DNA from 3 places in the Anaerospora sp. genome. Region 3 is predicted to be linked to each of the others. Evidence: riboswitches for the same ligand, from Rfam matches in the RefSeq annotation. Region 3 holds a riboswitch; each other region holds the start of a gene.
The links. A riboswitch is a leader RNA that binds a small molecule or an ion and turns the genes downstream of it on or off. The one in region 3 is predicted to bind glycine.
Positions count from the first base shown of each region.

Region 1: linked by a shared signal. The riboswitch ahead of RTR76_RS14720 (aminotransferase class I/II-fold pyridoxal phosphate-dependent enzyme) and the one ahead of gcvT (glycine cleavage system aminomethyltransferase GcvT) in region 3 are both predicted to bind glycine.
Region 2: linked by a shared signal. The riboswitch ahead of RTR76_RS16780 (ABC transporter substrate-binding protein) and the one ahead of gcvT (glycine cleavage system aminomethyltransferase GcvT) in region 3 are both predicted to bind glycine.

Region 1 covers NZ_DALZUO010000019.1:68,711-71,989, reverse strand. Annotated here, with positions in the region: gene RTR76_RS14725 (iron-containing alcohol dehydrogenase) at 46-1,245, shown strand; glycine riboswitch at 1,443-1,521, shown strand; glycine riboswitch at 1,527-1,628, shown strand; gene RTR76_RS14720 (aminotransferase class I/II-fold pyridoxal phosphate-dependent enzyme) at 1,744-3,003, shown strand; gene RTR76_RS14715 (MATE family efflux transporter) at 3,154-3,279, shown strand, end outside.
Region 2 covers NZ_DALZUO010000025.1:30,640-33,918, forward strand. Annotated here, with positions in the region: gene RTR76_RS16770 (hypothetical protein) at 1-214, opposite strand, end outside; gene RTR76_RS16775 (trimeric intracellular cation channel family protein) at 362-994, shown strand; glycine riboswitch at 1,149-1,251, shown strand; gene RTR76_RS16780 (ABC transporter substrate-binding protein) at 1,413-2,579, shown strand; gene RTR76_RS16785 (oleate hydratase) at 2,670-3,279, opposite strand, start outside.
Region 3 covers NZ_DALZUO010000003.1:157,748-161,026, forward strand. Annotated here, with positions in the region: gene RTR76_RS04340 (hypothetical protein) at 1-809, shown strand, start outside; glycine riboswitch at 1,020-1,109, shown strand; gene gcvT (glycine cleavage system aminomethyltransferase GcvT) at 1,261-2,376, shown strand; gene gcvH (glycine cleavage system protein GcvH) at 2,411-2,797, shown strand; gene gcvPA (aminomethyl-transferring glycine dehydrogenase subunit GcvPA) at 2,798-3,279, shown strand, end outside.

The DNA of each region.
Region 1 (3,279 bases), on a different contig from region 3:
TTATTAGTAGATGTTCAATGACGTGTTGAAAGGGTGGGATTACTCATGTGGGAAAATCAAATTGATATTCACAAAGTAATGGAGATCCGATCGAGAACAACGGTTTATTTAGGTGTTGGGGCAATTCAAAAGGCTAAGGATATTGTAATAGCTCTGGCAGCAAAAAAAATCAGCAAGGCCGTCATTATTACCGGTAAGGGATCGCACATTAAGACAGGTGCCTGGGATGTCGTCAAAAAAGCATTAGAGGAAACAGGCATTGAGTATATTTTGTATAGTAAAATTACGCCTAATCCAACTGTAGATCAAGTAGACGAAGCAACAAAAGAGGCTCTTGCTTTTGGAGCTCAGGCTGTTATTGCTATTGGCGGCGGCAGTCCGATTGATGCAGGGAAAAGTGTTGCCGTTCTACTTGCTTACCCTGATAAAACAGCGAGAGATTTATATCAATTTACGTTTAGCCCTGAAGAGGCTGTTCCCATTGTTGCTATTAATTTAACGCATGGTACCGGTACTGAGGCAGATCGCTTTGCGGTTGTGACCATACCGGAAAAAGAATATAAGCCGGCAATTGCCTATGACTGCATTTATCCGTTGTATGCGATTGATGATCCAGCCTTAATGACAATGCTGCCTCCCGATCAAACGGTGTATGTATCGGTTGATGCGGTTAATCATGTAATAGAAGCGGCTACCACTATTGGTGCCAATCCCTTTGCTATCAGCCTGGCACGGGAAACAATCCAGTTAGTCCATACATATCTGGAGGACGCAAAACGTGATCCCAAGGATTTAAAAGCTCGCTACTTCCTGCTCTATGCATCGCTGTTAGCCGGTATTTCCTTCGATAATGGCCTGCTTCATTTTACGCATGCCCTCGAACACCCGCTGAGCGGAGTTAAGCCGGAATTAACGCATGGTTTAGGGTTAGGTATTTTGCTGCCTGCAGTAGTACAGCAGATTTATCCTGCCAAAGCGGAAATCCTTGCGGATATTCTTGCTCCCATTGTTCCTGGCTTGACCGGAGCACCTGATGAAGCCGCCAAAGCTTATGACGGTCTCAAAAAGTGGCTGCAAGAAGTTGGCATTAGTGGCAGCCTGGCGACAGAAGGTTTTACAGAACAGGATTTGGATAAGTTGACTCAATTGGCCTTTGAGACGCCAAGTCTGGAATTGCTGCTTAGTATGGCGCCGGTAGCGGCAACCAAGGAAACAGTATGGCAAATATACAAAAACTCGCTGTAGTTTGAAAAAATAATGCGCTCTGCCGGGGATATTTTCTCCGGCAGAGCGCATTTTCGTGCCAAAATCTGTGTCAGTGGAACCGTCCCCGTGACAGCGGGGGATGAGGAGATAAGTGGATTTTTACTTGTATTTTTTCAGACAGTATTTTATAATAATGGCAAAGAGTATTCTCACAAACGACAAATGTATATATCCGGATGAATGTTGCGGGAGAGCGGCTGAACAAGCCCGCCGAAGAAGTGAAACTTTCAGGCACTCCATTACTGAGTAAAACCGCAAAGGGACGGAACTCTGGAGAGACTCTCTTACAGGGAGAGCGCCGAAGGGGAAACCCAGCAGATTCTGCTGATAAATCTCTCAGGCAAAAGGACAGAGAACTTTGTACGCTGCAGTATTTCATTGTGCTGCCGTATTTTAGCGTCCGCTCGTCTTTCCAGAGTCAAATCAATTGATTTGACTCTTTTTATTTATGAATGGTTCCAGAGAGAGGGAGAAAATATGAGTAAACAAATGCCAATTGCAGCGCCGCATACCTGGGGTAAATATACCCCTGATAAGATTTTCACAGTTGTTTCAAAAGCTACACAGGCCAAAGAGGCCTACGGCAGAGAAGTAGTTGTTAATGGGGCACCAGGTACATTTCTTGATGAGACGGAAACAATTTACTGTCTTCCGACAGTTGAGTCCGTATACCGCAGTATTCCTATGAATGAGGTAGTGGCCTATTCACCCTTAGAAGGCGCTCCTGATTTTCTGGAGGCTGCCGTACAGCATGTTTTTCGTGAGTTTCGTCCTGCTGCTCATATAAAGGCAGTAGCAACGCCCGGAGGTACAGGTGCGCTGCATAATATTGTAGCGAATTATACATCAGTTGGTGATGCGATTCTTTCCAGTGAGTGGTGCTGGGGACCATACAAATCGATTGCTGAAGATGCGCTGCGTAAGTTTGAAACGTTTTCACTTTTTGCCGGTGACCGGTTCAATCTTGAAGAATTGGAAGAAAAAATGACAGCTCTCCTTGCAAAGCAGGAGCGGCTGGTTGTTATTTTGAATACGCCCTCCCATAATCCTACCGGTTATTCAATGACAAATGATGAGTGGAAGGCAGTGCTTAACAGTGCTAAAAAGCTGGCAATGCCAGGCCGCTTTATTATTCTGGCAATTGATGTGGCTTATTTGGACTATACGGAGGACCAGAGTGCCAGCCGTTCCTTTTTTCCGCTGTTAGCTGATTTGCCGGAAAATGTTCTGCCTATTATTTGCTTCAGCATGTCCAAAAGCTTTACACTTTATGGTCAGCGGGTTGGTGCCATGATCGGCGTGTCACCAAATGCTCAGATTGCGGATGAGTTTTTTGAAACGAACCAAATTACCTGCCGGGCTAGCTGGTCGAGTATCAATCGAGGTGCTTCCAAAGTATTGGCGACTATTTATGCTAATCCAGAGTTGATTAAACAATGTGATGAAGAGCGCGCAGCTGCGCTGAATATTATCAAGTCACGGGCCGCTTTATTCAGTTCAGAGGCTAAAGCTGCAGGGTTGGAGTTCTTGCCGTACCGTTCCGGGTTTTTCCTCACTATTCCCTGCCAAAAGCCGGAAGAAGTCTGCCAGGTACTGAATAAAGCAAATGTCTTCCTTGTTCCGCTTGCCAAGGGGATACGCATTTCAGTTTGTGCTGTTCCAACAAGCAAAATGTCGGGCTTAGCAGTAAAGATAAAAAAGGCGATCGAGCGGGTTACTGTTCAAGGCAATCAATAAACCTTGAGAGAACAAGAAGGACTGTCTCATATTTGAGGCAGTCCTTCTTATTGTGCTAACTTCCGGTAATAACGAGGAATTGATAATTCCCTGCTGTTGGTGGTAAAATAAGTCATTCGTGTAAAAATAGATACGCCCCCGGAGGTAGGTATGGATAAATCAGTTGCTTTAGGAGAGCAGAAGATACGCACGTTGTTATGGGATTATTCCGTTCCGGCAATTATCGGAATGGTAGTTAATGCATTGTATAATGTGGTGGATAGTATTTTTGTAGGA
Region 2 (3,279 bases), on a different contig from region 3:
GTTTAAAATAAATATTTAGTGTCAGCAGGTTAACCCTGTCAATTACTACTGTTCCATCATTTTCTAAATAACCTTGAATAATCAAAGCATTTGTCTCATCATAGTCTAATGCTTGTGTATACCAGGACAAATGCGGTGCGGCAAGTACGGTAGCTGTTGTCGCAGCCATACAGATGAAAATAATGATCAGCCCCATGCAGAGCTTTGGTCTCATTTTAGTTAAAACCTCCCCCAAATACATCTGGAGTATTCTATTACTCTACCTGAAGAGAGGTTACTTTAGTCCCTTCTAAATTTACGCGGCATATGATAAAATGGACCGATAGAGTCACTGGTGACCATAGTAAAGGGAGAGTATGAAATGACAACCTGGAACATAGTAGAATTTACTGGCGTAATTGCCTTCGCAGTATCGGGAGCGCTGACCGGGATACAAAAGCGGCTGGATATTTTCGGCGTATTGGTATTGGCTGTGACGACAGCTGTAGGCGGCGGGATATTGCGTGATGTGATTATCGGCAATACGCCGCCGCTTACCTTTCGTGACCCAACTTTCTTTATGATCAGTGCAGTTGCAACAGTTGGCGTGTGTTTTAGCTATCGTTGGTTAGAAAAATACAAAAATATGATTCAGGTATTTGATGCAATCGGCTTGGGGGCCTTTACTGCCACCAGTGCTAATTTAGCGATACAGCATAATTTCAATACCTTGTTTATTGTAACAACGGTTGCTGTTATTACAGGTATTGGCGGAAGTATTATGCGCGATGTGTTTGTTAAGGAAATTCCATATGTTTTTCGTCAGGAAGTATATGCGATAGCAACAATTGTCGGTGCAATAAGCTTTTATTATTCACAGTTTTATCTTACCGGGACTGCACAAATGTATCTCTGTTTTTGTATAACGACAGGCCTGCGGCTCTGCTGCATGAAGTACCAATGGAATTTTCCGGTTATTGGAATTAACTCAAATAACCAGGCTGCTAAAGAGTAATAGACTGATACGATGTTGAAATTACTTGACAAAAGCTGATTTTACTATTATTATAGACAAAAGTGATGAAAACTTAATATTTGTGTCCATATGAAGTACACGGAAACTCGTATAACTTACAGTTGATGTAATGTTTTTTGCGACAACCGTAAACGGATGGAACTCTGGAGAGCCCCTGTTTAGCAGGGCGCCGAAGGTGCAAGTCGGTAGGTATACTTACCGATGAAACTCTCAGGCAAAAGGACAGAGCACGTTTGTTTCACTGCATTTTTTTGCAGGGATACTTATTTGTTGTTCTTCAGAGTCAAATCTTATGATTTGACTCTTTTTATTTTTTGCATGCAGAGAATGGTCTTCCTTCGGTGAAGTCTTCGGAAAACGGCTCAAAGAGAATCTACAGAAAAAGGGAGAGTTTGTAATGAGTAAAAGGAACTTCAGACTGAGTGCGTTAATTGTGGCGGTGCTGCTGCTGACCGGTATTGCGTCCGGATGTGGCGGATTGGCTTCAAATGATATTAAAATTGGTCTTTTAAACGAAATGACCGGCGCTAATGCCACGATGGGGACCTCGGCAGCAAATGGCGCAAAAATGGCAATCAAAGAAGCAAATGCTAAAGGTGGGGTTCTGGGCAAACAAATCCAGGCAGTGATTGGTGACAATAAAAGTGAGCCCTCTGAGTCGGCTAATGCGATGACAAAGCTTACCGCCCAGGACCGAGTTGCTGCAGTAACTGGTGTTTTCGCTAGTTCCAATGCTATTGCTGCTTCCAGCGTAGCCGAAGGCAGTAAAGTCCCTTTTCTGGCCGTGGGTGCAACTAATCCAAAAGTAACGGTGGATGACAAAACAGGCAAAGTGAAAGAGTATACTTTTCGTGTATGCTTTATTGATCCATTTCAGGGAACAGTGGGGGCTAATTTTGTTCTCAATACATTAAACCTCAAAAAAGCTGCTATTTTGGTTGATAATAGCAGTGATTACAGCAAAGGACTGCTTGCTTTCTTTAAAGAAGCTTTTGTTAAAGGGGGCGGGTCAATCGTCACTGAAGAAGCTTACTTACAAAAAGATCAGGATTTTAAAGCGATTTTAACAAAAGTAAAAGCTGCCAATCCGGATGTGCTTTATGTTCCCGGGTACTATGAGGAAGTAGGCAAGATTGTCAAGCAAACTCGCGAGCTTGGGATTACCGTGCCGGTAGTTGGTGGTGATGGCTGGGATTCTCCTAAGCTGGCGGAAGTTGCCGGTGCTGCCGCTTTAAACAATACCTATTTCACCAATCATTATTCTGTTGATGATACCAGTCCGGTTTCGCAGGCATTCGTCGAGGCCTACAAGAAAGAATACGGACAGGCGCCGGATGCGATGGCTGTTCTGGGGTATGATGCTGCGAATGTGCTGATTGATGCTATTAAACGAGCTAATAGTGCAGAACCAGGTAAAATCCGGGAAGCATTGGCTCAGACTAAAGACTATCCTGCCATTACAGGTGCAACTACTTTAAACACGACTCATGATGCAGTAAAGAGTGCTGTTATAATTGAGATGAAAGAAGGAAAACAAGTATTTAAGGCAACTGTAAAACCGTAGCAATAAATGATACCGGTCTAGATCGGATAACTAAAACACCCGGGAAAGAGCTTTAAGCTGTTTTCCGGGTGTTTTAGTTATCCAAGCTGTCTACCTAAAGGAGGTGATAAAAGAGTCAAACAGAACACGTGTATCGTACTGATACTGATGCATGGGAACAACTTCTTTGCTCAAGTTAAGAAGAGAATATACTGCAATTTGTGCAGAACGGACAGAGTACTCTACTGTGAATACCACATCATCCGGTATTTCTGCAAATTGTCCGAGAAAGGCGAGATTTGTTGACCCTGGTGGCACTACAAGGGGCCGGTCACCTTTTGCTCGAGGCATAAACTGGCTGGTAATGAAAGGCATCAGGCAAGGAAGGCAATTGGAGGTTTTAAGAATGAACGGAAGCTCGTCGGTAAAGCGAAGATGAGAGCATAGTTCAGTCAATATTTCTTCACCAGTACATTCGGACATCTTTTTCGGTACAAAGTTTCCTTGTTTGTCTGGAAAGAGACCATAGCCCCAGAAGACATTAATATTCTCCGGCTGATTAATGAAATGTGGTTGATAGGCCAAGACAATAGACATAAACCAATTAGAATCTCTAAAAGTTACAAGAGCTCCAGTTCCGGCAGTATTTCCCGAAAGCTTTTCCATTAAGTCAAAAAATATCGGATCCTTACAAGTAACAGTAAAGGACTCCCACAACGAT
Region 3 (3,279 bases):
AAGGCTGGGAAACGGCTAATTTTTATGTACTGCCTGTGATAATTGCCCAAATTCCCTTTGTATCTCTCTTCCAGAAGAAACCCTGGGCAGGTAACTTGAAACCGCCGCTTGACGGGTTAGCAGTGATGATGACAAGCTCGTTTTTTGCGCTTCTTGTCTGGCTGGCTATGTTTATTCCCAGTTTTATGCAATTGCAGCTGGGCGGACATGCAATCACCAGTCAGCCATTGGGATCGTGGCCGGCGGTGCTCGCTTTTTGTCAGGGCTTTATTTTCTGGTTTTTAATCCCTGCAGAGGGTGGTGAAGGCTATCCCTATAAATACTTCACTGATAAACAACCCTGGCTGGGGCTGGTCGGTTTGGTCATTGCCTTTATTGGCGGAGGTTTAATTACACCGCAGATATATCTTGCAGCTATTGCGGCTTTTTCTATTAATCCAGGCGTCAACCCTTATGTAACGGCTGCTTCCCTGGAACTTTCACTTATTGTGACAATGCTATGCTGGCATCATTTGTTTGACGATTATCCAGGTGCAGACAAGGAACCGAACCTGGTCAAGCGGGTTCTTACGCGGGTGGCAATCTGGCTGGCAGGTGGAACGGTATTTGGTCTGCTTTGGCTTAATATCTATAAAATACTGCCTTTTGCCGGTAATGACATGGGCATGGGATTTCCTGTTATGGGAATTTTAGCCGGTCAATTTGCCCTTCTCATGGTCTTCTTGTATTTTAATACGTTCTTTGATAAATGGCCTCTCGTTTATACGAAAGCGGTGTCGCCAAAGGTACCGCATTCCATTAATAAATAGCAAAAAAAATAGACCTGCAGGCTGCTATTACAGTCTGCAGGTCTGTTTTTTTATAGTAGTCATATCTGGAACTTTTGCAATCAAAATGGGCATTTGCCTGGTGTGTTAGTCGTATATATAAATAATAGATTGTATTTTCTAATAATATGCCAGTATCTGGGAGGATTTTGGCTTCGATCTGACGAACGAATTGGTAATTTCATATCTTGAATGATGGTTAGGGGAGAGTCTGCCAATGGCAGCGCCGAAGGAGCAACAACCGCAAAAGAAACTCTCAGGCAAAAGGACCTTAACCTGACAAACTCTGGAGAGCACCGCAGCTGCGGTCACCGAAGGGGAAGCCGGTTTGGGCAATCTCTCAGGTAAAAGGACAGAGCAAGCGTTAAGCTTGTTCTGTCCTTTTTGTATTGTGCATTTTGGAACATACTACCCAAGTAAAAAGGAGGCTATTATGACGGAAAAAAAGACACCTCTTTATGATGTTCACCTGGCAAGTGGAGCCAAGGTCATTGAATTTGGCGGCTGGCTGATGCCGGTCCAATATTCGGGAATACTGGAAGAGCACCGAGCAGTGCGCACGGCAGCTGGTCTTTTTGATGTGTCCCATATGGGAGAGGTTGCGGTCAGTGGTCCTGAGGCAGATGCCTTTATCAATTGCCTGGTTACGAATGACATCAGTGCGCTGCACATTAATCAGGCCATGTATTCACCGATGTGTTATCCGGACGGTACCGTTGTAGATGATTTGTTGATCTACAGGCTTGGTGAGCAAGAGTATCTGCTGGTTATTAATGCAGGTAATATTGAGAAAGATTTAGCCTGGATTAAGCAGCAGGCTGATGGTTTTCAGCTAGAGCTTAAAAATCTGTCGGCTGTCATGGCTCAGCTGGCATTGCAAGGGCCTAAGGCGGTACAAATCCTGCAGACACTCGTGAGCTCCGATTTACAAACCTTAAAATATTACTGGTTCTGGCAGGGGATGAATATACATGGCATTAGCTGCCTGATTTCCCGCACCGGTTATACCGGAGAAGACGGTTTTGAATTGTATTGTCCGGCTGAAGCAGCTCCAGCTCTATGGCAATTTCTGCTGCAGGCCGGGGCAGAATACGGACTCATTCCTGTGGGGCTGGGAGCCAGAGATACACTGCGCTTTGAAGCGGCATTGCCGTTGTATGGTCATGAACTGTCAGACCAAATTACGCCCTTAGAAGCAGGACTGGATATGTTCGTTAAGCTGACAAAGGCGGGCTTTACCGGTTTAGAAGCGCTGGCTGCTCAGAAGCAGAAAGGAATTACCAGGAAAATAGTTGGACTGGAAATGACCGGCCGCGGTATTGCCAGGGCTGGCTACACTTGTGTTGCTGACGGTAAAACAATTGGTACGGTGACAAGTGGCTCTTTTGCCCCGACAATAGGCAAAAATTTGGCACTTGCCCTGCTGGATATTAATTATATTCAGCCCGGTACTGCAATTGGAGTGGAGATAAGAGGAGGCGTAGTTGACGCAGTTGTGGTCAAAAAGCCGTTTTATCGCCGCCCGTCGCCAACTGAAGCTGCAAAGTAACGAAAATGCGACTTAGAATAAGGGGGATATAAAAATGGAATTTCCAAAAGAACTAAAGTACACCAAGGATCACGAATGGGTACGGCTGGAAGGCAAGCGGGCAGTAGTGGGAATTACCGCATTTGCCCAGAGCGAGTTAGGTGATATTGTGTTTATTGAAGTGCCTCCTGTAGGCAAAAAAATCAGCATTCACAGCAACATGTCAGTGGTCGAATCTGTTAAAGCCGTTTCAGATATTTATGCGCCGTTGACCGGAACAGTAGTGGAAATTAACGAACAGCTGGCTGATCAACCGGAGCTTGTTAACCAGGACCCGTATGGAGAAGGCTGGATTGCCGTACTGGAATGGGAGAATAACGATGAAATAGCTCAGCTAATTGATGTGGAGCAGTATCAGGCATTAGCGCTGGGGGGGAAATAAATGGCCGGTCATCATTACCTGCCGAATACCCCTGCCGACCGTCAGGCTATGCTTAACACAATCGGCGTTCAGTCAGTGGAAGCGCTTTTTGCCGATATCCCTGCCGATATACGCCTTAAACAGCCGCTAGAGCTGCCTTCTGCTGTCAGCGAGCTGGAAATCCTGCGGATGATGCAGCAGCGGGCCGGGCGCAACAGCAATGTTGATGATTATCCTTGTTTTCTGGGAGCCGGGGCGTATGATCATTTCATTCCGTCAGTAGTCTCTCACCTGGCAGGGCGGGCCGAGTTTTATACGGCATACACCCAGTATCAGCCGGAAATCAGCCAGGGTGGGCTGCAGGCGCTTTGGGAATACCAAAGCTTTATCTGTGAGCTGACTGGCCTGGAGGTTTCCAATGCTTCTTTGTATGATGGGGCTACTGCTACAGCGGAAGCCATGAATTTGGCCTGCGGAGTAACGGGCCGGAAAAAAGTGCTGAT